DNA from 4 places in the Paenibacillus humicola genome. Region 3 is predicted to be linked to each of the others. Evidence: riboswitches for the same ligand, from Rfam matches in the RefSeq annotation. Region 3 holds a riboswitch; each other region holds the start of a gene.
What was found. Region 3 has a riboswitch for cyclic di-AMP ahead of PD282_RS19930 (3D domain-containing protein). Riboswitches for the same ligand answer to the same signal wherever they lie in the genome.
Positions count from the first base shown of each region.

Region 1: it holds a riboswitch for cyclic di-AMP, as region 3 does, so the genes downstream of both, PD282_RS00705 (C40 family peptidase) here and PD282_RS19930 (3D domain-containing protein) in region 3, are expected to answer to the same signal.
Region 2: it holds a riboswitch for cyclic di-AMP, as region 3 does, so the genes downstream of both, PD282_RS00140 (ubiquitin-like domain-containing protein) here and PD282_RS19930 (3D domain-containing protein) in region 3, are expected to answer to the same signal.
Region 4: it holds a riboswitch for cyclic di-AMP, as region 3 does, so the genes downstream of both, PD282_RS02970 (APC family permease) here and PD282_RS19930 (3D domain-containing protein) in region 3, are expected to answer to the same signal.

Region 1 covers NZ_JAQGPL010000001.1:143,650-150,818, reverse strand. Annotated here, with positions in the region: gene PD282_RS00715 (heavy metal translocating P-type ATPase) at 1-1,679, opposite strand, end outside; gene PD282_RS00710 (metal-sensitive transcriptional regulator) at 1,816-2,148, opposite strand; cyclic di-AMP (ydaO/yuaA leader) riboswitch at 2,577-2,728, shown strand; gene PD282_RS00705 (C40 family peptidase) at 2,732-3,232, shown strand; gene PD282_RS00700 (hypothetical protein) at 3,450-3,893, opposite strand; gene PD282_RS00695 (DEAD/DEAH box helicase) at 4,050-7,169, shown strand, end outside.
Region 2 covers NZ_JAQGPL010000001.1:25,819-32,987, forward strand. Annotated here, with positions in the region: gene PD282_RS00130 (HD domain-containing protein) at 1-959, shown strand, start outside; gene PD282_RS00135 (TatD family hydrolase) at 976-1,752, shown strand; cyclic di-AMP (ydaO/yuaA leader) riboswitch at 1,942-2,151, shown strand; gene PD282_RS00140 (ubiquitin-like domain-containing protein) at 2,471-3,544, shown strand; gene rnmV (ribonuclease M5) at 3,660-4,223, shown strand; gene rsmA (16S rRNA (adenine(1518)-N(6)/adenine(1519)-N(6))-dimethyltransferase RsmA) at 4,220-5,167, shown strand; gene yabG (sporulation peptidase YabG) at 5,309-6,190, shown strand; gene veg (biofilm formation stimulator Veg) at 6,342-6,614, shown strand; partial or broken gene PD282_RS00165 (small, acid-soluble spore protein, alpha/beta type) at 6,803-6,952, shown strand.
Region 3 covers NZ_JAQGPL010000001.1:4,333,513-4,340,681, reverse strand. Annotated here, with positions in the region: gene PD282_RS19945 (aldo/keto reductase) at 1-143, opposite strand, end outside; gene PD282_RS19940 (CAP domain-containing protein) at 648-1,430, shown strand; gene PD282_RS19935 (TetR/AcrR family transcriptional regulator) at 1,611-2,264, shown strand; cyclic di-AMP (ydaO/yuaA leader) riboswitch at 2,358-2,590, shown strand; gene PD282_RS19930 (3D domain-containing protein) at 2,671-3,333, shown strand; gene PD282_RS19925 (polysaccharide deacetylase family protein) at 3,443-4,414, opposite strand; gene PD282_RS19920 (acetylxylan esterase) at 4,614-5,576, shown strand; gene PD282_RS19915 (SGNH/GDSL hydrolase family protein) at 5,592-6,251, shown strand; gene PD282_RS19910 (acrylyl-CoA reductase family protein) at 6,365-7,169, opposite strand, start outside.
Region 4 covers NZ_JAQGPL010000001.1:621,915-629,083, reverse strand. Annotated here, with positions in the region: gene PD282_RS02975 (VOC family protein) at 1-354, opposite strand, end outside; gene PD282_RS02970 (APC family permease) at 529-2,346, opposite strand; cyclic di-AMP (ydaO/yuaA leader) riboswitch at 2,514-2,713, opposite strand; gene PD282_RS02965 (ABC transporter ATP-binding protein) at 3,111-3,893, shown strand; gene PD282_RS02960 (ABC transporter permease) at 3,936-4,784, shown strand; gene PD282_RS02955 (hypothetical protein) at 4,953-5,147, shown strand; gene PD282_RS02950 (aldo/keto reductase) at 5,438-6,442, opposite strand; gene PD282_RS02945 (LLM class flavin-dependent oxidoreductase) at 6,805-7,169, shown strand, end outside.

The sequences.
Region 1 (7,169 bases), 4.2 Mb from region 3:
TCGATATTTCGTTCACGGATGCCGGCAGCGATCGCTTCCGCAAGCGGGTGCTCCGAATTTTTTTCGGCCGCGCCGACGAGTTGAAGGAATTCCGTTTCGTTTTCTTCTGTTAATACATCCGTCAGTTCCGGCTTGCCTTTCGTCACAGTACCCGTTTTATCCAGAATGATCGCGTCAATCTTATGTGTCTGCTCCAAATGCTCGCCGCCTTTGAACAAGATACCAAGCTCCGCGGCGCGTCCGGATCCCGCCATGATTGAGGTCGGCGTTGCCAAACCGAGTGCGCAAGGGCAAGCAATGACGAGGATCGCGATGGCCTTTTCCAATGCCGTTGCAAAATCACCCGGCGTCACGAAGAAATACCATACGAGGAAAGCGACAACTGCGATTCCGACGACAATCGGGACAAAAATGCCGGAGATGCTGTCCGCTACCCGTTGAATCGGCGCTTTCGAGCCTTGCGCTTCTTCCACGACTTTAATAATTTGCGCTAGTGCCGTTTCTTTGCCGACTTTTGTCGCCTTAATACGCAGCATGCCGTTTTTGTTGATCGCTGCGCCGATTACGGAGTCCCCGGCTTTCTTTTCTACAGGAAGGCTTTCTCCGGTCAGCATCGATTCATCGACCGAAGACATGCCTTCAAGAACTTCGCCGTCTACCGGCACTTTATCTCCGGGACGGACAAGCGCGATGTCCCCTACGATAACTTCATCCACTGGAATCGTCAGCTCTTGACCTTCACGAACAACCAAAGCCGTTTTTGCCTGCAGACCCATGAGCGATTTGATCGCTTCCGATGTGCGGCCTTTAGCGAGCGTTTCAAATAGCTTCCCTAAAATAACAAGCGTGATCAGGATCGCACTCGTCTCATAGTACAAAGACGGTCCGTGATGGACACTGCCTCCTTGCGCGGCCCAATCGATCGTCAGATACAAGCTGTAGAAGTAAGCGGCCGAAGTGCCCAGCGAGACCAAAACGTCCATGTTCGCACTGCCGTTGCGGAGCGCCTTATATGCACCTGCGTAAAACTGTCTGCCGACATAAAATTGTACAGGAGTGGCCAGAACAAGCTGAAACCATGGATTCATCAGCATTTCCGGCAAGTAGATCCATGAGGTGAATGAAAAATGCGCAACCATGCTCCACAAGAGAGGGAAGGAAAGAATTGCCGAAAGGAGCAGTTTCCGTTTTTGATTCTTGACCTCATGGCCGCGGTGATCATCTGCGTTTTCACTTTCCTGTTTGGCGATCGCTCTGTAACCAAGCTGTTTGACCTTATTTTGCATCTCTTCGATCGAGACTTCACCCGGCGAATATTCAACACGAGCAGTTTCCATCGCAAAGTTGACAGATGCACCGGCCACGCCGGGCATTTTGCCGAGTCCCTTCTCGATGCGATTCGCGCAAGCGGCGCACGTCATCCCTTCCAGCTTAAACAGAGCCACTTCTTTAGCCGTATCATAGCCGAGCTTTTTAATGGTCTCTTCCACATTCCCTATGCCAATTTTCGCCGGGTCGTAAGTGATGCTCGCTTTTTCCAGCGCAAAATTGACACTTGCGGCAGAGACTCCTTCCAATTTGTTTAGGCCCTTCTCAATTCGGTTCGCGCAAGCGGCGCACGTCATGCCCGTGATTTGCAAAGTCGTTTGTTTGGTTTCTTGTGCAGCGTTTGTTTCCACAATCATTCACCTCTTGTTCAATTCCTTGCTCGTAGTATACCCCACTACCCTATTTTTAGTCAACATCTTTTACAATACCCCAGTACCGTATATTATCGGTTAAAGAAAAAGCAGCAAGCGCTGCTGGGCTTGGGTTTTATTTCATGAGTTTGTTCATGGTGATCATCAGTTCCGATAAAACCTCGGTATCCCCTTCTTGGATACGCTCGATGACACAGCTTTTCAGGTGATGCTCCAGCAAAAGTTTTCCGACTCCATTCAGAGCGGATTGAATCGAGGCGATCTGGTTCAGAACGTCGTCACAATACGTATCTTTCTCAATTAACCCTTTAATGCCGCGAACCTGACCTTCAATCCGATTCAGACGGCTGATCAAACTATTTTTTACTTTATCCGAATGATGGCTTTTTCGTCCCGTTCCATCGGTTCCGCAACAATTGGAATCCTGTTCATTTACTTGACCCAGCATTTCCATTTCCACGCTCATTTTGACTCGCCTCCTTCATAATCTATATTATACTATACTCCCTCCCCCTATACAATCAGTGGTAATATTGTCCCGGCAACGCAGGTAAGGAGCATCCCGCTTCGCCAGCGGTGCGGATTCCAAGGGCTCCCACTACGCTCGTCCGGAACAAAACCGCGGCCGCTTCCGTCACGAAACGGTCTTTTTGACGTACGCTGCGCCTCCGCCGGATTTTGCCCCTTTTTCGACAGGACGGCGAACCGCCGCCCCGCTCCCGAAGAACGCTTTAGCCGAAAAAATAGGCCATCTGAAAACCCGGAAACCCGCTGTACGAGTGAAACGCGAAAAAGTTGCACTTTCATAATTCTAATGTGTGAACAAATTGTGAACTTGGAAGGAGAAGTGTGAAAATGATCGAAATGTAAGCGAAGATGAAAATTTTGCCGAATTCCCGCAAGGGAAACGGGGGAACCACTCTGGGTGAATTGATCCCGGTATCCGCAGGGCCGGATGCCAGAGGCGATCATAGGGAGCCTTCAACCGAACCCCACAGCTAACCTCGCAGGCGTTGGAAGGAGCTTCTCTTTTGAAAAAGGTTTTGCTGCTCATGATCGGTCTCGTCATTGCGGCAGCCTTCCAGGCAGGAAGCGTGTTTGCGGACTCCAAAATGGATGGCGTCATCAGCGACGTGATCGGAACGCCGTATCATTACGGCGGCACCACGACGAAAGGATTCGACTGCTCCGGATTTACGATGTACGTGTTCGATAAACTCGGCGTCAACATCCCGCACGCATCCTCGTCGCAAGCCAGGCTCGGCAAGAAAATCGACAAGAGCGACTTGATCGCCGGCGACCTCGTATTTTTCAATACGAACGGCAGAGGCATTTCGCACGTTGGCATCTACGTCGGGGACGGCAAATTTGCCCACTCGTCCTCCAGCAAAGGCGTGACGATCAGTGCGCTCAGCGATTCGTACTACTCGAAACGCTTTGTTACCGCGCGTCGCGTCATGAGCCCGGATACGTTTCAAAAGTATGCCGACGAACCGTCCGATGCACCGGACGGCGGCGGAGACGCCGATTAATTCGCTCCGCCCTTCAGGAAGAACCGGCTTCGATCTATAGTGAAAAGAAGGCGAAAGCTTCCCCTTTCCTATAGAGGAGTCAAAAACGCAGCCTGCCCTGTCCGCCTGCCGGACAAGCGGGCTGCGTTTTTGTTTACCCTCGTGATGAGCGGCGTTTCGGGAACGAAATGAAACCATCGGCGCAGGGGCGGCAGGATGAGCGTCTGATCCGAGCAAATCATGATCTCGCGGCGTCAATCGGTTTCTTCACCTTGTAGCGCACCCACCAGAAGGTCCGGCCGACCTGCACGTCGAGCGTCGTTCCGGCCGGCGCAAACAGCTCGTGCAGCTGAAACGCGGTCTCGCAGCCTTCGCCGCGCCGGTCGGCCAGCACCGCTGTCGCCCCGTCGCGCAGACGCGAATGCCACAGGTTCAGAAAATCCCTTCGCTCCGCCGCCGGCAGCTCGCGCAGGCAAAAACAGGCTAACCCGGCTTCGAACGTGCCTTCGACGCCGGCAAGCTCGCCCGACCGGACCGATTTCGAAGCCGGCGCCGCCAGTCTCGGCGCGCCGGGTCCCCCGACGCGCAGCACCGACCGCCCCGCAAGGGTGCGCGAAAGCGCCTCCTCCACCTGCTTCCACTCCTCCCTTCGCGCATCCAGGCTTTCCCGCCATTTTGCCATCCGGCATCCTCCCGTCCCCGCCGCAAGCGGCGGCCGTTTTTTCTATTCCTATGTGGGCCTGTGCGCAAACTGACCAAAAAACGGGTATAATGGTACCACTTCAAGCTGTCCCTTGCAGAGGAAAATCGCAGAAAGGAGTTTTCGACGGTGACCGAAATGTGTGCGGAACTGTCCGCCTTTCATCCGACGCTTGCCGGCTGGTTCGCGCAAGCCTTCGGCGAGCCGACCCCCGTGCAGCTGGAAGCCTGGGCGTCCATCGACGCCGGACGGCATACGCTGATCGCCGCGCCGACCGGTTCCGGCAAGACGCTTGCCGCTTTGCTCCCCTGTCTCGACCGGCTCGCGCGGGACAAAGCGGCAGCGGACAAAGGAACGGCCCCGCGGGAGCCGGGGGTGCGCGTGCTGTACGTGACGCCGCTGAAGGCGCTCAACAACGATATCCAGCACCATTTGACCGGCTTTATCGACGATATCGAACGCTTCCGGGCGGAAAGCCCCGTAGACGGACAGGACGACTGGCCCGGGATCCGCACCGCGGTGCGGACGGGCGATACGCCTTCCTCCGAGCGCGCCAAAATGATCCGCAGGCCGCCCGATGTGCTCGTCACGACACCGGAATCGCTCTATTTGCTGCTGACGGGCGAGAAGAGCCGCGCCATGCTGCGCACTGTACGCACCGTCATCGTCGATGAAATTCACGGCCTCGCCCCGGATAAGCGCGGCGCGCATTTGTCGCTTACGCTCGAGCGCTTGTCCGCGCTGTGCCCCTCCCCCGTCCAGCGGATCGGCGTATCGGCGACGCAGAAGCCGCTCGAACGCGTCGCGCGGTTTCTCGGCGGCTGGGAGCGGGCCGGCGACGCCGCGGAGACGGCCGGAGCGGCGGCATCCGAAGCAGGCCGCGCCGAAGGTCCGGGCGGCGGTTCGGCTGCCGCGGATGTGACGGCGGGATCGGCAATCGGCCAAGCGGACCGCGCTGCGGGCGCGGGCGGCAGCCACCCGCTCGGCTTCGCGGAGAGGCCCGTGCGGATCGTCGAAAGCGACATGACGAAAACGATCCAGGTGCGTGTCACGATGCCCGACCTGAGCCGGCCGGCCAAAACGCGCGACGCCGTGTGGCAGCCGATCGTCGAGCGGCTGATGCAGCTGATGGAGGGCAGCCGTTCGGCGCTGCTCTTCGTGAACAGCCGCCGGCTGTGCGAGCGCCTCGTCCTCCGGCTGAACGACGCCGCCGGATACGAAATGGCCCGCGCCCACCACGGCAGCCTGTCGCGCGAGCGCAGGCTCGAAGTCGAGCGGATGCTCAAAGCCGGCGAGCTTCGCTGCCTGGTCGCCACGTCCTCGCTCGAGCTCGGCATCGACGTCGGCCATGTCGACGTCGTCATCCAGATCGACTCGCCGAAGACCGCTGCGGCCGGCATCCAGCGGATCGGCCGGGCGGGCCACGCCGTCGGCGGCGTCAGCCGCGGCTTCATCCTGGCGCGGAGCCGGAGCGAGCTGCCGGAGGCGGCGGTGCTGTGCCGCGACATTGCGAGCCGAAGCATTGAAGCGATCTCGCTCCCGGAAGCGCCGATCGACGTGCTCTCGCAGCAGATGACCGCGATTGTCGCCGCCGGGGATCTGTCGGTGGACAGCCTGTATGCGCTGGTCGCCGGCAGCGAATGCTATCGCAGCCTGCCGCGTGAACGGCTGGAGGCGGCGCTTAAGGTGCTGGCCGGCTTCTATCCGTTCGCCAGGCCGCTGATCGATTGGGACCGCGGCGCCGGTCTGCTCCGCAAGCGCGCCGGCACTGCGATGGCGGCCATCACCGGGGCCGGCACGATCCCGCAAAGCTCGGCCTATCCGGTTCACCATGCCGACAGCCGCAGCCATCTCGGCGAGCTGGACGAGGAATATATCGCCGAAAGCCGCGTCGGCGACGTGTTCCAGCTCGGCACGTCCTCCTGGATGATCACGGGCATCGAGAACGACCGCGTTTATGTGAAGGAAGCACCGAACCGTTTCAGCGAGATCCCGTTCTGGCGGGCCGAGCCCGGCGGCCGCAGCTACGAGCTCGGCACCAGGCTCGGCGCATTCCTGCGCGAGCTTGCGGACCGGTTCGGGCTGAGCCCGGAAACAGCCGGGCGCGGCGGGGACGGAAGTGGACTTGCCGGTCTCGGGCGGGGCGCGGATCCAGCAGCAAGCTCCGATGGTCCGGCAGCAAGCTCCGGGCATTCGGCGGAGTCCGGCGGCCCGGACTCCCGGCTGCCCGGCGCGGATGCGGAACGCTTCAAGACCCCCGATCTGGCGGCAGTAAACCCGTCCGGCGAGGAGCTGCGGGTGCGCGGGCGCGAGGAAGCCGCCGAAGATTGGCTGGATGCCGAGTACGGGCTCGACCGGCTGGCGGCGTCCGAGCTGATCGGGCTTGCCTCGGCGCAGCACCGGGCGCTCGGGCTGCCGACCGACCGCCGGATCATGATCGAGCATTACCGCGATTTGATGAACCAGACACGCATCATTATTCACAGCGTGTTCGGGCGGCGCATCAACCGGACGTGGCTGCTGGCGATCGAGCGGCAGTTCGAACGGCTGCTCCCATACAAGCCTTACGGCAACGCCAAGGACAACGGCATCGAGCTTGTGCTGCCGGACGGGGATGCCTCCTGGCTGCAGACGCTCTGGCAGGTCACGCCGGAGAGCGCCGAGCCGCTGCTGTCCGAAGCCGCATCCGGCTCCCCGCTGCTCGCGATTGCGTTCCGGCGCATCGCCGAGACGTCGCTCCTGCTGTCGCGCAGCTTCACCCGCACCCCAATGTGGCAGAAGCGGCTGCGGAGCGAAGAGCTGTTGAAGCAGTCGCTTCCGTACGCGGAGCATTTTCCGTATCTTCAGGAGGCGATGCGCGAATGCCTGCACAGCTATTTGGACGCCGGCGGCTTGAAACGGCTGCTGGAGCGGATATCGGGCGGCGAGATCGAAATCGCCGTCCGGGAAACGAACGCCCCGTCGCCGTTTGCCGTCCAGTTTCTGGCCGATTATGCCAATACGCAGCTGTACGAGGGAGACGGGCTCAGCGAGGCGACGCAGCTGCAGCTGCTCGGCGTCAGCAAATCGCTGGCCCGGGAGCTGTTCGGCAGCGAGACGGTCGCCGGCGCGATCGATCCCGCCGCGATGGCCGCGGAAGCGAGCCGCCTGGACACCGGCGGCGGCCGGACTCCGGCATCGCCGGACGAGCTGGCCGCGCTGCTTAAGCGGCGAGGCGATATGAGCGGCGGGGAAATCGCCGCGATCGCAGGCGCGGAG
Region 2 (7,169 bases), 4.3 Mb from region 3:
ACACGAGCCATGAGGCGTGGACATGCCGCATCTTGCTGGAAAATACCGAGATCAACCGCGTGCTGCGCGAATATGATCCATCGCTTCCAGAGCATGTAGCCGGCGTCATCCGCAAAACGTACGACCGCCCCATTGTGATCAGTCTCGTATCGAGCCAAATGGATGCCGACCGAATGGATTATCTGCTGCGGGACGCTTATTTTACCGGCGTAAACTACGGCACATTCGACCTGGACCGGATTCTCCGCGTGCTTCGCCCCTATCAAGGGCGAATTGTTGTCAAAGAGAGCGGCATGCATGCCGTTGAAGATTATCTCATGTCGCGCTACCAAATGTATTGGCAGGTCTATTTCCATCCGGTGACGCGGAGCTCCGAGATCATACTTCGGCAAATATTTCGCAGAGCGAGCGAATTATATGGGGGTGACTATCCCTTTCGTTTCATATTGGATCCGCTTAGACGGCTGCTGGATGGCACGCTGGGCGTTGACAGCTACCTGGCGCTCGACGAGGCGCTGGTGCAGTCCGTCTTTATGCAGTGGACAAGCGAGCCGGACCCGCGGCTCTCGGCGCTGTGCCGCCGGTTCCTTCACCGCAGGCTGTACAAGTACATTGCGATGGAAGACGCGGACGACGGGCTTTGGGAAGAAATTCGAAGCGAGTTTATTGCCGCCGGCCTGGACCCCGAATACGACCTGGAAATCGACTTTCCCTACGATATGCCTTATGATGTATATCGTCCGGGAGCGCGATCGCTTACGGAAAAGGACGAAAAACCGCCCATTCTGCTCCTTGACGGAGAGGGCCGTCTGTCCGAAATCTCCGAGCGTTCCGAAATCGTTCGTTCTATCACGGGCCTTCATCAGGGCAAATACCATATCTATTACCCTGAGGAAACGGTGCGTGAATCAGCGCATTTGTTTCGTCCGCATATTCGTGCATTTTTCGGTTTCTTATAGAAAGGGGAATAGGATGATGCAGCCGCTATTAATCGACACGCATACTCACCTGGATTCGCATAAGTTCGACGACGACCGCGCGGAAATGATCGAAAGAGCGCGGGCAGCCGGCGTCCATATGCTGGTCAATATCGGCTTTAACCGCGAAACGATTCCATCCACGATCGCGCTTGCCGAGCAGTACGATTTTATTTATGCAGCTGTCGGCTGGCATCCCGTCGACAGCATCGACATGAAGCCGGAGGATTTGGAATGGATCGCATCGCTGTGCGATCATCCGAAGGTGGTGGCAATCGGCGAAACGGGCCTGGATTATCATTGGGATACGTCTCCTAAAGAGGTTCAGCACCGCGTTTTCCGCGAACAGATCCGGTTGGCCAGGCAGAAAAAAAAGCCGATCGTCATTCATAACCGCGACGCTCACGAAGATATCGTCCGGCTGCTGCAGGAAGAAAAAGCAAGCGAAGTAGGGGGCATCATGCACTGCTTTTCCGGCAGCTGGGAGACGGCGAAAAAGTGCATGGAGATGAATTTCTATATTTCCTTCGGCGGACCGGTTACGTTCAAGAACGCCCGCGTGCCGAAAGAAGTGCTGGCCCGCGTCCCTTTGGACAGGCTGCTGATCGAAACGGATGCGCCATATTTGGCTCCGCACCCCCATCGCGGAAAACGAAACGAGTCCGCATTCGTTCGTCTGGTAGCCGAGACGGCAGCGGAAATAACAGGGAAAACACTGGAAGAAATTTCAAAAATCACAACGGAAAATGCCAAAAAATGTTATGGAATTGAATGAATCAAGCTTATATCGCAAGGATTCGGGACTTTTCAAGCGAAAAAACTGATTTTGACGGAAGATATTGCGCGTATACCGTCTTATTTTCCTGTAAATTCGTTAAAATCGTCCTTAATCGCTTCTTTACAATGCGAAGCAAAAGACGGTATGATTCTTTTCAGAAAGTTTTGAAACTGAAAAACGGATTTCAAACCATTATCGCTTAATCTCCGGAAGCGGAGAGCGGGGGAACCACATGCTGCAGAAGGAAGGCCCTTACGCGGACCGTACTGAAGCATCGAATTCTTCTAGGGGTGAATTTCGCAGGCAGGCGCACCGGTGCGCCGGGCACAGGCGAATAGGGCGGCTCTCTCGCCCGAACCCGACAGCTAACCTCGCAAGCGTTCAAAGAGAGATCAACCTCGTGCAGCCAATCCATGGTCCGATTTCATTGCGGAAGCCACGAAACAGATCCTCTGTCATTCGGGGCTTCTTTATTTTTTGGTTAATATTGCTTTACCCGATGACATAGGGTTTTATCATGGAGGTGAGCTTTGGGGAAACCCGAAGAGCGTGTCTGCACGCAAATCATTATAGTCGCGTCAAATGTATCATGCGTAACACTCGACGGCGGGGCTATGTAAGGAGGACCGAAGAAGTGGGCGTATTCCCGTTTAAGGACACCCATGGTAAACGATCATCCAGCATGTCTTTCGCATTGCGATGGAAGCATGAGAACGTGCGTTTAATTGTGCTAAGCGCTCTGATCTCAATCGCTATGACTTTCATGTTTCTGGTGTTGTTGTACGGAACGGCTTCTGCTGACAAGCACGTCTCCGTAGTAGTGAATGGACGCGAGAGCCTGGTCTCCACCAAGGAGCGGGTCCTGCAACGCCTACTGGATGAACAAGCCATCACGATTGGACCGCATGACAAAGTGTCCATGCCGCTGAATGCGGAAGTAAAGGACGGGGACAGGGTCGTCATCGATAAAGCGGTTCCGGTCGTCGTGAAGGCCGACGGCAAGGTTAGAACGTTGTACACGACAGAAAGAACGGTACAGGGAGCGATCGAGGAAGCTCATTTGTTGGTACGGCCTCAGGATAAGGTGTTCCCTGCTCCCGAGACCTCAGTGAAGCCGAATATGGCGGTTCGGGTGACCCGGATCGACAAGAAATATTCCGAGAACCGGTATACGCTGCCTTTCAGCGTCATCAAGAAGGAAGATCCGAAGCTTGAAAAGGGCAGTCAAAAGGTCGTCAGAACCGGTAAAAAAGGCACCGTTGTGAAGCGATATGAAAACATTTTCGCGGACGGCGTGCTCGTGTCCCAGTCGATGGTGGCGAAGCTGATGCAGACCGACAAGAAGGATCAGATCGTCGCGGTCGGCACGAAAAAGCCGGAGCCCAAAGTTACCGTGCTCTCGGCCAGATCACCGAGCGTTCAGACGCTGACGAAGCGGGGCATAACGGTTAATGCTAAGAAAGTGTTACGAAACGTGACGCTGACCGCCTATACCGCAGACGCAGCCTCAACCGGCAAGAGCGAGTCGCACCCGCTGTACGGGGTTACGGCTTCGGGGACGCACGTTGAGGAAGGGCGCACGATCGCCGTCGACCCGGATGTTATTCCGCTCGGCTGGTGGGTCTATATCGAAGGCATCGGCTTCCGGCGTGCGGAGGATACGGGCAGCGCGATCAAAGGCAGTAAGATCGACGTCTACTTTGAGAACGAATCGTATGCCAACAAATTCGGCCGGAAACGGGGCTACACCGTGTATGTCATCGGTCCGAAAAAACCGGAAGCCGTATAGCGAACCGGTTGTGATTTATTCATATTCGTAATTCGAATCGAAATATGCCATGATAAGAAGAGGCGCTTGCCTCTTCTTTTTGCAGTTTGTCTGAAGGGAATGATCGGCTTATCTTATGATCAACGAAATCATTGTCGTCGAAGGGAAGGACGACACCGTCGCGATCAAGCGGGCGGTGGAGGCCGAGACGATTGAGACGGGCGGCTCCGCCGTTGGAGAAGACGTGCTGCGGCGGGTGGCGCTTGCCAGGCAGCGCCGGGGCGTCATTATTTTCACCGATCCGGACCATGCCGGAGAACGGATCCGCAAAATCGTCGCGCAGCGGGTGCCCGGCTGCAAGCATGCGTTTCTCCCGCAGGAGGAAGCCCTGTATAAAGGCGATATCGGCGTCGAGAACGCATCGCCGGAAGCGATACGGCGCGCGCTGTCGAGCGTGAGGACCGAGGTGCCGGAATCGGAAAGCCTGTCCGCGCCGGAAATTTCGTGGGACGATCTTATGCAGGCCGGGCTGGTTGTGCATTCCGAAGCGTCGGACAGGCGGCTGCGCATGGGCAATCTGCTCGGTATCGGCTACGCGAACGGGAAACAGTTTTTCAAGCGGTGCACGATGTTCCGCATCACCAAGGCCGAATTTGCGGCGGCGCTCCAGCGAATGGAACGGGAATTGGAGGACGAATGAACGACGAACGGACGCCCCGGCGGCAGAGCGGCGGCAGGCCCGTACTGGCGGAAGACAGGGCGGTACAGGACATCGCCACGCCCAGACGGACGCGCGATCTGATCGCGAAGCACGGCTTCACCTTTAAGAAAAGCCTCGGCCAGAACTTTCTGGTCGACCAAAATATTTTGCGCAAAATCGTAGCGGCCGCCGAGCTGGATCAAACGAAGGGCGCGCTCGAGATCGGCCCCGGTATCGGCGCGCTGACGCAGCAGCTCGCGCTGGCCGCGGGTAAAGTGGCCGCCGTTGAAATCGACGATCGGCTCATCCCGATCCTGCGGGATACGCTGGCGGATACGCCGAACGTAAGCATCGAGCACGGTGACGTGCTGAAGCTCGATCTCGGCGCGCTGATCGCGCGGGAATTCGGCGGCCTGCAGGGCGTCAGCGTCGTCGCCAATCTGCCCTATTATGTCACGACGCCGATCCTGATGAAGCTGCTCGAAGAGAAGCTGCCGCTCGAGCATATCGTCGTCATGATTCAGAAGGAAGTGGCCGAGCGGATGGCGGCAAAGCCGGGCGGCAAAGAATACGGCAGCCTAAGCGTGGCCGTCCAATATTACTGCGTGCCCGAGCTCGTATGTATCGTGCCGCATACCGTCTTCATTCCGCAGCCGAACGTCGATTCGGCGGTCATCAAGCTGACGCTGCGGGACAAGCCGGCGGCGGACGTGACGGACGAGGAGCATTTTTTCCGGACCGTGCAAGCCTGCTTCGCCCAGCGGCGCAAAACGATTGCCAACAATTTGACGGCATTCGTCGGCAAAGACCGCCGCGGGCTTGTAGCGCCGCTGCTGGAGGGCTGCGGCATCGAGCCGTCGCGCCGGGGCGAGACGCTGACGCTGCACGAATTCGCCGCGCTCAGCCGCGCGCTGATCGAAGCGGGGCTGCCGCCGAAGCCGTAAGGCTCCTCTGGCCGCAGCAGCAGGGTTAAGTCGAAGCGGCACCATGACGAAGAGCGGCCCCAAGCGGCCGCTCTTTTTCATATTGGGAAGCGCACCATCGCCCCTGTCCGCCCATAGGATAGACGAAGAGGTGATTTGCCCATGAAGCAAGGGGACCTGGTCGTCCGCAAATCGTATGGCGGGGACGTGCTGTTTCGTATCGCGACATTGAATCAACAACGAGCTGTTCTGAAAGGTACGGACTACCGGCTGCTTGCGGATGCGCCGCTTCCCGATCTGTCGGTCGTGCGCGACCCCGAATATACGGGAGCGGCTGCGAAGGTTCGCATCAAAGTGAACGAATCGATGCGCCGCATTCAGGAGCAGCGCGACAAGCAGGTGCAGCATAACGAAAGCGAGCTTCGCAGGGAACTCAGCGAAAGCCAGCCGTATTTCGAGGTGCCGGGCAAAGTGCTGCATCTGGACGGAGATCCGAATTATTTGAAAAAAAGCATGCAGCTGTACACCCAGCTTCGGGTTCCGGCTTACGGTCTCCACGTGCACGAGTCGCAGATGGCCGAGACCGTCTTCCGGCTGCTGCCGCAGCTCAAGCCGGATATCGTCGTCATCACGGGCCATGACGGCGTGCTGAAAAATCGCGAGCAGAGCAGCATCTACAACCTGGGAAGCTACAAGAACTCGCAAAATTTCGTCAATGCGGTGCGCGTCGCCCGCGATTTTGAGAAAAGCCGCGACGGGCTGATCGTAGTGGCCGGCGCCTGCCAGTCGCACTACGAGGCGCTGCTGCAATCCGGCGCCAACTTCGCCAGCTCTCCGGGGAGGGTGCTTATTCATGCGCTGGATCCCGTTTACGTGGCGATTAAGGCCAGCTATACCTCCATTCGAGAGACGATCAATCTCGCCGATGTCATAAACGGCACCATCAGCGGCATCGACGGTGTAGGCGGCGTCGAAACGCTGGGCAAATACCGTGTCGGTCTGCCGAAGCCGAAATCGCTCAGCAGCGTGAAGGCAACTATATAATATGCCTCATTTCCGGTCATTTATGTATGCTGCAAGAAAAATTAGGTTTTTCTTTATTGACAATCCATTTGGTCCACTGTTATAATTATATTTTTTTGACAAACGACCTCTTTTCCGTTATAATGGACAAGGAAAGAGGTGGTAGTGGGCAATGGCAAAAAATGCGCTGTTGGAAATCAAACGCAGTTTGGAAGCCCATGTCGGCTCCAAGATTCGTCTTCGGGCAAACGGTGGTCGCCGAAAGACTATTGAGCGCACCGGTGTATTGGAAGAAACCTACCCTTCTGTTTTCATTGTCAAACTGGATCAGGAGCAGCATGCGTTTAAGCGTGTCTCCTACAGCTACGCGGATATTTTGACCGAGTCGGTCGAAGTGACCGTGGACAGGGATGACGGCCAGGTTCGCATTACGTATTTGCATTAAAACAAATGTTAGTCGCAGGGTATCAAGAACGGGTGCGGTTTTCCCGTTCTTTTTTGTTTTCCGCAGGGATGCTCCCCGGCCCGCGGTCCGTCGCGCATGAGACAGCCGTTTTCACGCATACTAACGGTAAAATCGAAGCGAAGGACAAGGAGGGTTTCATTGTGGGCCGCAGACAACGCAGAAGCATCATGAGCGAGCAGCTGAAGAACGAATTGGCAAAGGATCTCGGCTTTTACGATACGATTCAAAAAGAAGGCTGGGGCGGTATCAAGGCGAAGGACGCGGGCAACATGGTGAAGCGCGCGATCCAGCTCGCCGAGCAGGCGGCGGCGAAGCAGCACGCCCAGCAACCGCAGCCCCAGACGGCAGTGCAGCCGCACGCCCAGCAGCTGCAGCCTCAGACGGCAGTGCAGCCGCACGCCCAGCAGCTGCAGCCTCAGACGGCAGTGCAGCCGCACGCCCAGCAGCCACAGCCTCAAATGGCAGTGCAGCCGCCTGCCCGGCTGCGAACGGGTCAAGCGGCCGGCATTTACGGCGGCGGAGCCTACGAACCGA
Region 3 (7,169 bases):
AGCCCGAGCTCAATCGACCGGTTCAGCGCCCGCACCGACTCGTCGTCGGATGCGCCGAGCCACATCGCTTTGCCGATTCCCCAGGCGCCGTAGCCGATTTCGGATACGCTCAGCCCCGTTTTACCCAGCGTTCTATAATTCATGGTATCCCCTCCAACATCGTTTCGTTTTGTCCACAACCCATTATAATGGAACGCGCATAACCGCATAAGAACTGAAAAACTGTTCAGTTAACGGCTGACCGGTATAGTTAATGTATTTTAAGGTAGTAACTGCGGTTCGTTATCGTATACCAAACGCTGTTTCTATTATAATGAGAGAAAATTAATTTATGGGTTAATCTTCCTTTTTACAGGCGGAAACGAGGTTCGAACGGGGGATGGAATAACGTTTCCGAAAGCGGGTGAAAATAGAGTTGGATCCGTTGATTTCCGCAGAAATGAATGGCTTTCGAGGATGAGCGGCCAAAGCGGAAAGCTGCGGAATATAAATCCATTTTGCGAATAAGGAGGATCCATTTGGCTTGCATATACGTTCCGGCCGATGCGGCTTCCATTATTTACGGCGTGAAATGGGCGAAAAAGCTATGTTACCATGAGGGGCGTCGGGAACGACAGCAATACACCAGAAACTGGAGGGATTTCTTCATGAAAATGCAACCGATTCGTGCAGGACTGGCCGGCGCACTGGCAGCCGGAATGATCGTGTTTGGCGGAGCTGCGGCCATACCAAAGGCGGAAGCGGCCACATTGAATACAACCTCCGTCACGTATAATGTGGTGTCGAACGATACGCTCAGTAAAATTTCCCAGCGTTACGGCATCGATTTGAACAAGCTGATTGCGGCGAATTCCGGGATCACGAATCCGGACGTCATTTGGCCGGGCATGTCGATCAAACTTCCGTGGACATTGCCGTGGCCGTTTAACGGCGCAACGCAGAACCCGCAGAACCCGCAGAACGGCGCACCCCAATACGGCGCACCTCAGAACGGAACACCTCAAACGGGCACGCCGGCAGGCGGCGGCACGAACGCCGGAACGGGCGCAGGCGACGTATCGCAAAGCAATTTCGCTTCGCAGGTCATCTCGCTGGTGAATCAGGAACGCGCCAAAGCGGGCTTGTCCGCGCTTTCTTCGGACGCGCTGCTGACGAAAGTGGCGCTGGATAAAGCGAAGGACATGTACACCAACAACTATTTCGACCATAATTCGCCGACGTACGGCTCGCCGTTCGACATGATGCGCGCATACGGCGTACAGTACTCCTATGCGGGCGAGAATATCGCCAAAGGCCAGCGTTCTCCGCAGGAAGTGATGAACGACTGGATGAACAGCTCGGGCCACCGCGCCAACATTATGAACGCGAACTATAACAAAATCGGCGTCGCTTACTATAACGGCGAGTGGGTTCAGGAGTTTACGTCTTAATCGGACAAGCCTCTTTCCGGCGGCTATAAGCGGTTTGCTCTCTCGGGAGCGGCCGCTTTTTTTGCATCCTGCCGCCGCTTCCGGCCGGGCCGGCTTGACCCGGTGACGAACCGGACGTAAGATATAACCATTGGTTATCAAATAACACGTCTGCGGAAAACGGAAAGGTTGACGGTCTGGATGACGACGAGAAGAAAGAAGCTTACGGAAGATATAAAAGCGAATATCCGCAGCGCGGCCGCCGGCCTCTTTGCCGATAAGGGATACCCGTCGGTAACGATGCGGGAAATCGCCAAGGCGGCCGGCTGCTCGCATACGGCGATCTACCTGTATTACAAAAGCAAAGAAGATTTGCTGCAGCAGATCGCCATTCCGCCGCTCGAGCAGCTGGAACGGCGCATGCGGGAGCAGCTGGACCGGCCCGATCCGGCGGAGGCCCCGCTGATGCGTCTGACCGCCATTTGCAGGGAATATGTCGAGTTCTGCTTGACCAATGCCGGAATGTACAAGGTGCTGTTCACCTCCGGCTCCGTCCGCGTCGACGAACCGGAGCCCGCGCTTGAAGTCAACCGCCTCCGCAACCGGCTGTTCGCCCACATTATGCATTCGCTGCGGCTGACGATCGACGAGACGGGCAGTCTGCCGGACGAGCATGCGCTGCAGGCGGCCCGTATGCTGTTTTATTACGTGCAGGGCTTCGTCAGCACCTATTCGGACCATGCCGAGCCGCTCGGCGAGCTGCTCGTCCGTACGCTCCCCATCATGGAGGAGGGAATTGGCGTCATAGTCGCCGGTTTGAAGGCGAGAGCCGCTGCCGACTGGCGCAAGTCATGAACGTCGCTCTGTGGCTTGAAGTCCGCAGACAGCGCCGGTTTGGCGTGTTTGGCACCATTTTCCGGTTCACAGCGGGGTTTGGAATGTGATATTCTCTAACGCGAGCCGAAACTTAACGTACGGGGGACATTCAGGAAACGAAAGAAACCGTTTCCTGCCGCCGGCCGATACGGTCAATCCAACCGTGATCGGCCGTACGGACTTTGCGGTCCCGCGCCGGCAGGCGCGGCCGCTTGGGGTGAGTCGCACGGCGTCAGCCGGGCGTAGGGCCGAACTCCTTTGGCCCGAATCCGACAACTAACCTCGCAGGCCGCATGCGGGTTCAAGGGCGGATTAACCGCTCGTCCCCGCGATGACGGAACGCGTGCTTCGCGGCGCGTTTTCGTAAATAAAGGAGGATATGGCTTTGTTCTATCGTCATTGGAAGAAGAGCGCGGCGGCCGCAGCGCTTGGCATTGCGTTTTTCCTTCACGCCGGCGCGGCGCATGCTGCAACCGCCGTGAAAGCGACGGACAGCGACACGTTCTGGCTGCTGTCCAAAAAGTACGGCGTTCCGCTGGACAAGCTGATGAACGCCAACCCGACAATCGATCCCTATAACATTTACGCCGGTCTCAGCATCACCATTCCGGCCGTTTCGAAGCCGGGCGGCGATACCGGGGCCGGCGCGCAGGCCATAAAGGCTGCCGGTTCCAACGCTCCTGCAGCCGCCAATAAAAATACCGTCACCGTAGGCGGCAAAACCTACGACGTGTCGGATGTCGTACAAGCGAAGGCCAGCGCATACACGTCGGATCCGTCGGAGAACGGCTGGGGCCCGATCGATTATTTCGGCAATCCGCTGAAGCTGGGCACCGTCGCCGTCGATCCGAAGCGGATCCCGCTCGGCAGCAAAGTATATATTACCGGCTATGACTACGATGGCCTGCCGCAAGGCGGCATGATCGGAATCGCGACGGATATGGGCAGCGCGATCAAAGGTGACCGAATCGATATTTTCGTTCCGGATTCGCAGTCGGAAGCTCGGCAGTTCGGTTTTCAATACGTCAAGGTGTATGTGCTTGACTGAGCGTCTTCGGTTTATGCACGGCAAGCTCCGCCTTCCGAGTGGTCTTCAAAGGGTCTTTTTTGACCGAAAAGCCAAAGGCGGTCTCCTACGGGGGACCGCCTTTGCGTTGTCAACGGCCGGATTGCCGCTCGGCCGGGCGGCCAAGCAGCTCGGGGACGGTTACAAGCTCGTAACCTTTGGCACGGAGCAGCTTGATGATGCGGGGCAGCGCGTTCAGCGTACCCGACAAGTCCTGACCGGTTCCTCCCCCGGCATGCAGCAAGATGATGGAGCCCGGCTGCAGCGTTTTTTGGATATTGGCCATGATTTTACTGCTGTCGATACCCCGCCAGTCGACCGAATCGACATCCCAGTTGACGACGATAAAGCCGCTGCGCTTCAGCCAGTCCGCCTGCTTCGGCATGATTTCGCCGTACGGCGGCCGCACCAGCTTCGGGCTGTAGCCGGCCAGCGGGCGGAGAACCGCATCCGTGCGGACGATTTCACGCTGGAATTGTTGGATCGGCAGCCGGGAGAAGACGGCATGGCTGTAAGAATGATTGCCGATGACGTGGCCTTCCCGGCTCATCCGCCGGACGAGCTGCGGATAAGCCGCCGCCCGCCAGCCGACGGCAAAAAACGTTGCGCGCACCTTGTGCCGCGATAATATGTCCAGCACCTGCGGCGTATATCGGGGGTCCGGTACATCGTCGAAGGTCAGTGCCGCGCGCCGCGTGCCGCGCGGCCCCCAGACGAAGAACGCTCCCGGGTACCGCTTTTGCATCGCGACCCACGAGACGGCGGCCTGCTTACCCGCGCGGCTGCGAGCCGGCCGTTTTTTTCGTTTCTTTTTACGGTCCGCGGAAGAAGCGGATGCCGCCTTTTCGTTTCGGTCGTTCCCTCTAATTTCAGGACTGATCGCCGTTTCGGGTACATCCTGCGTTTTAGCTGCGGTATAGGCCGTCACCGGAGCGGAGGATCCGCCTGCGTACGGCATATATAAACGTTCGGAGCCGGGGTGCGCTCCGCCGGCATGGCAGTCGGTCAGCGCGACCGCGAGCAGGATCAGTACGGTTTTTCTCGCGCCGTAAAGCGAAATCATGTCTTTAAGGCCCTCCTAAAGATTTCCTGTATGCGTCCCTCTAGTGTGCCCCGGCGGTTTTCCGAACATGCACGTTGAAACGGCCGGCAAACGGGGATAACCCCCGTCCCTTTTTTGTATAAACCGCTTTACAATAGGGAGGATTTGCACGTAACATGAAAGTATTCGCTGTTCATCTGAAAGGAGATCGTGATTCGAAATGCCGCTTATCGATATGCCCTTATCGCAATTGAAATCGTATTCAGGAATTAACCCCCGCCCGTCCGATTTTAACGATTATTGGGATCGCGGACTGGCCGAAATGCGCGCGGTCGACCCGCAGATCGAGCTTGTGCCAAGCCGCTTCCAGACGCCTTCGGCCGAATGCTTCGATTTGTATTTCACCGGTGTCGGGGGGGCGCGCATTCACGTCAAGTACGCCCGGCCGCGCGGAGCGGACGGGCCTCACCCGGCGGTCGTTCAATTTCACGGGTATACGGGCAACGTCGGCGATTGGCACGAGCGGCTCGGCTACGTCTCGCTCGGCTTTTCCGTTTTTGCCATGGACTGCCGCGGCCAGGGCGGCCGCTCCGATGATGCGGGCTCCGTCAAAGGCAACACGCATCACGGGCACATCATCCGCGGACTGGACGATGAGCCGGACAATCTGCTGTTCCGCAGCATTTTTCTCGACACCGCGCAGCTTGCCGGCATCGCCATGGGCATGCCGGAGGTCGACGCGGAGCAGGTATACGCGACCGGCTGGTCGCAGGGCGGCGGGCTGACGATCGCCTGCGCCGCGCTTGAGCCGCGCATCCGCAAAGCGGCGCCGGTCTATCCGTTCTTAAGCGATTACCGCCGCATATGGGAAATGGATTTGGCCAAGGACGCTTACGCGGAGCTGCGCACGTATTTCCGCCATTTCGATCCGCAGCATGAGCGCGAGTCGGACATTTTCACGAAGCTTGGCTATATCGACGTGCAGCATTTGGCGGAACGGATCCAGGCGGACGTGCTGATGGGCACCGGGCTCATGGATACGATTTGCCCGCCGTCGACCCAGTTTGCCGCCTTCAACAAAATCGCTTCGGCGAAACGAGTGGAAATTTTCCCGGACTTCGGCCATGAAGGGCTGCCGGGCATGAACGATAAAATTTACCAATTTTTCTTAGGCCAATATTGATTGGGAGGGAAACGCATGTTACTGGGGAAACACGATAAGCTGGTTATGATCGGCGATTCGATCACCGATTGCGACCGGGCGCGTCCGGTCGGGGAAGGGCTGTTCAACGCGCTTGGCAGAGGCTACGCCGGCAATGTGGAGGCGCTGCTGACGGCCGTTTATCCCGAGCTCGGCGTCCGGGTCGTCAATATGGGGATCAGCGGCAATACGGTGCGCGACCTTGCCGCGCGCTGGCAGACCGACGTGCTGGAGCAAAAGCCGGACTGGCTGTCGATCATGATCGGCACGAACGATGTCTGGCGGCAGTTCGATTTGCCCGTCATGACCGAAGCCCACGTCTACCTCGAGGAATACGAGAGGACGCTGGAGGAGCTGGTCGCCAGGACGAAGCCGCTGCTGAAGGGGCTCATTCTGATGACCCCGTTCTATATCGAACCGAACCGGGACGACCGCATGCGCGCCGCGATGGACCGTTACGGTGAAGTCGTCAGGCACCTTGCCGGCAAATACGGAGCCGTGTTTGTCGATACGCAGGCGGCGTTCGACCGGGCGCTCGAACAGTTGTATGCGGCTACGCTGGCATGGGACCGCGTGCATCCGAATCAGGCCGGCCACATGATTTTGACCCGCGCTTTCCTGAAAAGCGTCGGCTTCGACTACAATAAAGGGCTCTAGCAGCCTGGCAGTCCGTGTACACCATGAACCAAGGCAGCCGCCGTCCGGTAAAGGACAGATCGGCTGCCTTGTTTTGATTGTTATGCGGCGATGCCGCGGTTTATCGTGCGCCCTTACAGCCTGACGATCGTCCGGCCGCGATGGCTGCCGCTCAGCATCGCCTTAAGCACGCCGCCGAGTTCGTCCAGCGCGATTTCCCGGCCGATGCCGTCAAGCAGCCGCCGCGGCTTCAGGTCGGCAGCCATTCGCTGCCACAGCTGGCGGCGCGTATCCATGTCGCAGTAGACCGAATCGATGCCGAGCAGGCTGACGCCGCGCAGGATGAACGGGTAAACCGTTGCCGGAAGCGTGCTGCCGCCGGTCAGTCCGCTGGCCGCCACCGAGCCGCCGTACCGCGTCGTGCCGAGCACGTACGCCAGCGTCGGCCCGCCGACGGAGTCGACCGCCCCGGCCCACAGCTGCTTCCCGAGCGGCCTTGCATCCGCCGGCTCCAACTCGCTGCGGTCAATGACCGCGTGCGCGCCGAGCAAGCGCAAATATTCGCGCTCGACGGCTTTGCCGGTGCTCGCCGTCACCTCGTAGCCGAGCCCGGACAGCATCGAGACGGCCAGGCTGCCGACGCCTCCCGTCGCGCCGGTGACAAGCACGGGACCCTGACCCGGACGCAGGCCGTTCTGCTCCAGCCGGCGGATGGACAGCGCCGCCGTCAGTCCCGCCGTCCCGAGCGCCATTGCTTCCTTGGCCGACAGCCCCTTCGGCAGCGGCACGATCCAGTCGGCGGGGACGCGGGCGATTTCGCTGTAGCCGCCGTAATGGGCGGTCCCAAGCTCGTAGCCGGTGACGATCACCTCGTCGCCTTCCCGGTACCGGCCGTCCGCCGAGGACAGCACCGTGCCGGCCAGATCGATGCCGGGGACC
Region 4 (7,169 bases), 3.7 Mb from region 3:
CTGCAGCCGGCCAAACAGCGAGCCCCAGAAAGCCGGCTTGAGCGGATCATGCACGACGCCGCCCTCGGACAGCTTCTCGAAAGCGGCATAAGCTTCCGCTTCCGCACCGAATTCGAGCGCCAGATTAATGAAATCGCCCCGGCTCACCTGCATGTTCGCAATGTCCGACATAAAAATGGATACGCCCGCCGCTTCCACGCAAAGATGCATCACCTTATCCTTCATCTCTTCCTTCGCATCCGGCAGATCGCCGTGCAACAAGATGGAGTTCATTTTTCCGCCGAGCGCCTCGATGTAAAAATCGGCCTGCGCTTTGGCATCCTCCGAGAAAATGTAGGGCGTCAGTTTCGCCATTCGTTATCCTTCCTTTCATCTGCGGGAGTTAGAAATCTTCCTTTATCGTATCACGATAGCGGCAGATGGATTTCTTCCGGATTGCGGTTTTCCCCACCGTTTTGCACGGCATTTACGAGGAAGGATTAACGATAGGATGCACTCGTTTTACCGGCCGCGAAATTCCGGAGGGCATCAGCGGTTCAGATGGAACGGCACCGTGGCGATAACGACGTCCTTCTGGTTGTATAGGTAGGCGCGGATCAGCAGGCTGGTCTGGTTGTGCAGCAGGTTTTCCCACCAATGCTTCGTGATGAACTGCGGAATGAGAATCGTGATATGGTCGGTTTCCGCCGTTTTCCATTCCACCGTCTCGATAAATTTGATGAGCGGCTTCATGACGCTGCGGTAGCGCGACCGCAGCACGATCAGCCGGATGCCCGGATTCCACTCTTCCCACCGCTCCTCCATCTTCCGGATTTCCTCATCGTCGAAGCCGACGTAGACGGCGAGCACGTTGTCGGTCAGCGATTTGGCATAGCTGATCGAGTTCAGTACGACGCGCGTAATGCCGGCGACCGGGACGACGATTGTACTCCCTTTGATGCACGGCTTGTCGGACTTGATGTTGATGCGCAGCTCCTCGGCCGCGTTCCGGTAATGCCGGTGAATACGGTTGAACAAATAGATGACGACGGGCAGAAAAACGAATACCATCCAGATTTGCGTAAACTTTGTAAAAATGAAAATGAGCGTGATCGTCAGCGTCGTCAGCATGCCGATCGTATTGATCGCGAATTTCACGGCCCAGCCCGGCGGCCTCAGCCGGACCCACCGGACCATCATCCCGAGCTGCGACAGCGTAAAGGGGATGAATACGCCGACCGCGTACAGCGGAATCAGATTTTCCGTATCGCCGTGGAAGGCGATGACGAGCAGCATGGACATGACGCCGAGAAAAATAATGCCGTTCGAGAATCCCAGCCGGTCGCCGCGCACCTTGAACATATGCGGCATGAACTTATCCTTCGCCAGCATGAAGGCAAGCAGCGGAAAAGCGGAATACGCCGTATTCGCGGCCAGAAACAAAATAAGTGCCGTGATCCCCTGGATCGCGTAATAGAGCACGCTGCGCCCGAAGGTCGATTCGGCGATCTGCGAGACGACCGTTTCCTTCGGATCCGGCGCAATGCCGAACAAATAAGCGAGCACACTGATGCCGATGAACATGCTGCCCAGGATGAGGCCCATCATCATAAGCGTCATCGCCGCGTTGCGCTCGGCCGGCTGCCTGAAGTTCGGGATGGCGTTCGACACCGCCTCGACGCCGGTGAGCGCCGAACAGCCCGAGCTGAACGCCTTCAGCAGCAGAAACAGGCTGATGTTCGATACGGTCGTGCCGATTTCGGGAGCCGCCGCATGAATGCCGCCCGCCGCATATTTAATCAAGCCGGAAATAATCAGGACGAAAATCGCGACGACAAACAGGTACACCGGCACCGCCAATAACGAAGCCGACTCCGTAATGCCCCGCAAATTCATAATCGTCAGAAACACGATCATGACAAGCGCGATCAGCACGCGGTAATCGTGCAGCACGGGAAATGCCGACGTGATGGCGTCCGTTCCCGCAGACGAGCTCACCGCGACCGTCAAAATATAATCGACAAGCAGCGATCCGCCGGCCACCAGCCCGGTCGGCACGCCCAGATTGTCTTTGGCCACGATATACGCTCCGCCTCCGGTCGGATAGGCGTAGATGGTCTGGCGGTACGAGAGGATAAGCACCGTCAGCAGCCCCAGCACGGCCAGCGAAATCGGCAGCGAATACCAGACGGCCGCGAATCCAGCAGCCATCAGCACGAGCAAAATTTGCTCCGTGCCGTATGCGACGGACGACAGCGCATCGGACGACAGCACCGCGAGCGCCTTCAGCTTGCCGAGCTTCTCGTCTTCAAGCTCGGTCGACTTCATCGGCCGCCCGATCAAGAAGCGCTTCAATTTATTTACCATCAGTGTGGACTCTCCTTTGAAAATCGTCCGGAGCGCTTTTTTATTTTTCCCGGATTGCCCGGCCTTAGCCGGGTACTACTTTCGTATCAATAACCATTTCCGCACAGCACAAAAACACAGAGTCTCCCTGTTCCTCTGCGGCCGTTCAGGTCCGTTTACAATTCATATCCGCCTCCCATGTCCACGCTTGCGAAGTTAGCTGCCGGATTCGGGCGGCATGAGTCGCCCTACGCGTCCGGGACCCATAAGGTCCGAATGCGATTCACCCCCGTGCGATAATCGAACCGGGCTCTTGGCCCCGGCCGGTCCCGCACTGTCGGTTCCCCCGCTTTCCGCCTGTCTGGCGGAAATTCAGCGATCCAATAATAAAATAAACTGCGAAATAATCACGAATCGAATCATACTCCGCCGGGGCTCGGCTGTAAAGAATAGAAAAGACCGGTATGAAGCGATATTTCGTGTATCCTTCCGCCGCTGCAGGCCGTTTTATCGGCCGGCCTTATGATCGCGGCCTCTTGCTGTGGATTTCGCTGAAAACCCGCACCAGCATCGCTTGAACAGGGCGGCAAAAAAGGAAGCAAAAAGGCATTGACATCGGGCTTCCGCCTTGTTACGATGTTTTCCATATACAATAATTTTTATCGGATTTATGAGATTAAGACGATTTATAAACCGCATAGGGGCGCCAACCGTACAAACGGAGGCATTTTCGCTAAAGGGCGAAAATGCCTCTTTTTTTATGGGGCGCAAAGCGAAAGGAGCGAATGTGCGTGAGTGCCGTCCAAATCGACATCGCCGGCCTGAACCGGCGCTTCGAAACCAAGGCCGGGCCGGTGCAGGCCCTGCACAACATCGACCTGCAAATGAAAGAAGGCGAATTCATCACCGTCATCGGACCGAGCGGCTGCGGCAAAAGCACGCTGCTGAAAATTTTGGCCGGCCTCGATACGGAGCATACCGGAGCGGTCCGGCTTGACGGAAGGGAGGTAATCGGACCGGGCATCGACAAAGGGTTCATTTTTCAGGAGCCGCGGCTCTTCCCGTGGCTGACCGTCGAACGTAATATTGCGGGGGATCTTTCGCTGAAGAAGCCGGAGGTGCGGGAGAAGGTCGACGAGCTGATCGGGCTTGTCCGGCTGAAGGGGTTTGAACGCTCGTACCCGCGCGAGCTGTCGGGCGGGATGGCCCAGCGCGTATCGATCGCCCGGGCGCTGCTCCGCAGCCCGAAGGTGCTCCTGCTCGACGAGCCATTCGGCGCGCTGGACGCTTTTACCCGCAGCCATATGCAGGAGGTGCTGCTCGACATCTGGGAAACCAACCGGACGACGATGATTTTCGTCACGCACGATATCGACGAGGCGATCTATTTGGCGGAGCGCGTTGTCATCCTGAAGCCCCGCCCGGGCTCGGTTCGCAGCGTCGTGCCGATTGACCTGCCTTTTCCGCGGAAGAAAACGTCAATGGCTTTCCAGGAATATCGCGTCCGCATCATCGGCGAGTTTGAGAAAATCGACGATCCGAAGCCCGAAGCCAGCTACAGTATCTGACCGGCCGGACCGGGCCCAATTTAACGATGAGGTGATCAAAAAATGAATAAAGTGTACGTTCCTCCGGCATCCGGAATCGGGACGCCGTCCTCCCCTGCCGAGACGCCGGCGAAGAAGTGGAGGCCCGGGCCCAAGTCGCGCGGCGCCTTGCTTGGCCTTGCGCTGCCGGTCATTCTGCTCGCCGCATGGCAGGCGGCCGGAAATCTCGGGCTGACGTCGGAGACGCTTCTCCCGACGCCGCTTGAAATTGCCGCCGCCTTCGCGGACCTGATCCGCACGGGAGAGCTTTTCGGCCATCTTGAAATCAGCATGTACCGCGCCGCGCTCGGCTTCGGACTCGGGGCGGGACTCGGGCTCGTCTTCGGCATTCTGGTCGGCTTCGTGCGCCGTTTCGAGCAGACGCTCGATCCGTCGCTGCAAATGCTGCGGATGATCCCGCATTTGGCGGTAACGCCGCTGTTCATCCTGTGGTTCGGCTTCGGCGAGCTGTCGAAAATTTTGCTGATCGCCAAAGGCGCCTTTTTCCCCGTCTACGTCAATACGTTTCTCGGCATCCGCGGCGTCGACATCAAGCTGTTCGAGGTCTCCCGCGTCCTGCAGTACAGCCGCTTCAAGCAGATCGCGCTGCTCATCGTGCCCGCGGCTCTGCCGAACATTTTGCTCGGCATCCGGCTGTCGCTTGGCGTCGCCTGGCTCGGCCTCGTCGTCGCAGAGCTCATGGGCTCGAGCGCGGGGATCGGCTATTTGATCATGGACGCCCGGCAGTTCTCGCAAACGCCGATCGTGTTCGTCGGCATTCTCATTTTCGCCCTCGTCGGGAAGCTGACCGATTCGCTCGTCCGGTTCCTCGAACGGCGCCTGCTTCGCTGGAGGGACAGCTACGGAGGATAGCCCTTCTTCTCCAAGCCTCCGAAAAACAAACGGCCTGCGCGGGCAAAATGCCTGCACGGGCCGTTTATTTTGTTCCGCGCGGTTCGTATCTGCATGTCCGGGAACGGGGGTAAATCCCGCTGAAACGGGCAATAATAGGATCAGACTCACTGACCGGGAGGCGGTAAAATGCAATATTCACCGGCGGATTTGACGCCCGCCGAAATCAAACGGCTGCAGGAGCTCGAGCGGGATTTGTCCGACTCTGCGGACGGCAGCATCGTCGTCGTCGCGTACAAGCGCAGCGCGGAGAACGAGAAAGCCGGTTCGAACCTGAACGGCTCGGAAGGTGCGAGCTACGGCCACGACAGCTCGCAGTCGTAACGGGCGCGCCCTGGGTGCTGCGGAAGATATGGTAAGCGGCCGCGACGGCTCGCAGCCGTAGCAGGAGTGCCTTGGACGCCGAAGAAGCCGCGCGCGGCTGCCGCGGCGGCTCGCAGCCGCAGCGTTCGCGGTCAGGGTGCCGCTTGCGGCTTCGGCAGCGAAAAGCGCTTTTGAGCAGCGGCGACAGGCACGGCTGCAGCCTGCAATTACCCACCAACTCGCACCGGCGAACACAAAATCCCCGGCGCCGAAATTCGGCTCCGGGGATTTCGTTTGTCCGCATCCTGGAATTACTGCTTCACCAGCGATTTTCCGATGTTGTTCAAATGCGCCGTCAGACGGTCGATTTCGTCCAGCTCCTCCTGCGACAGCCGTTCGTCCCAGCGGCCGGCCGCCGACGTAATGTGCTCCGGCTTGGACGCGCCGAGAATGGCGGACGTGATACCTGGACGGCTGAGCACCCACGCCAGGGCGTATTGCGCGAGCGAAAGTCCGCGGCGCTCGGCAAGCGGGCGAATAATATCCACGATCGCCAGGCTCCTTTCGTTGCCGATCAGCGCCTTCAGCCGCTGCTCGCCCGCGGCCAGACGCGAATCGGCCGGCGGCGCTTCACCGGGCCGGTATTTGCCGGACAAAATGCCGCGGCCGAGCGGGCTGTACACGATGATGCCGACGCTTTCCGACAGCGCGAACGGAACAAGCTCCGGCTCGATATTGCGCGTAATGAGGCTGTATTCCGGCTGCACGCTCTCGAAGCGGTGCAGCTGCCGCACCGCGCTGATGCCGTGCGCTTTGGCGATCTGCCAGGCGGCAAAATTGGAGCAGCCGATGTAGCGGACTTTGCCCTGGCGCACGAGATCGTCGAGCGCACCCAGCGTCTCGTCCAGCGGCGTCTCCGGGTCGAAGCGGTGCACCTGGTACAGGTCGACGTAATCGGTGTTCAGCCGCCGCAGACTGTTCTCGATCGCCCGAAAAATATGATACCGGCTTTGCCCCGCGTCGTTCGGCTCGTTTCCGACGCGCCCGTGCACCTTCGTCGCCAGGATGATTTTTTCCCGGCGGCCCTTCATCAAGCGGCCCAAAATCGTCTCGGATTCGCCCGTCTGCAGCGGGTCGGACAGGTCCATTCCTTTGCCGTACACGTCGGCCGTATCGACCAGATTGATACCGGCATCGAGCGCGGCGTCCAGCACCTTCACCGACGCCTCCTCGTCGATCCATCTTCCGAACGCCATCGCGCCGAGGCTGACCTCGGATACCTTCAGCCCCGTTCTGCCAAGCTTGCGATACTGCATTTTCGCGCCTCCCGTTCATGATTAAGGTTCAAAAAGCCGCAGCCGCATGAGTGTAACAGCAGGATGTAAACGTTTACGGCATATCGGCGATTAAACCCGACCGTACGGATCGGGTTTATAAGTGTCTTCATGTTACTCCTCGTCCCGGTTTCTGTCAACGGAGAACCCGCTGCTGACGGCGCAAAAAAAGGATTGACGGATGGAATCCGATCTGCTACCTTTTATAACATACCGTTCCAATCGGAATTAAATGAATTCGACCGGACTACCGGAGACCTTCGCACTGCAAACCTGCAGCGCTGGCGGTCTCCTTTTTTGCGTTTGTCCGGCAGCAAGCCATTCAAGAAAGCGAGTGATCTTGTATGTCCACCGAAACGAGAAAACAAATGAGCCTCGGCGCCTTCCTGTCCGGGGCCGGCCATCATGTGGCCGCGTGGCGTCATCCCGGCGCCAATGCGGAAGGGATTCTGGATTTCCGCCATTATGCGCACTTGGCCCGCATCGCCGAAGACGCCAAGTTCGACATGATTTTTTTCGCGGACGTACTGGCCCTGTCCGACCAGCTCGACACGGCCGTGTCGTATATGTCCCCCGTACGTCCGGAGCCGATCGTCCTGCTGTCCGCCCTCGCCGCCGTCACGGAAAAAATCGGACTGACCGGCACCGTCTCCTCGACCTACAGCGAGCCGTATACGATCGCGCGCCAGTTCGCGACGCTCGATCATCT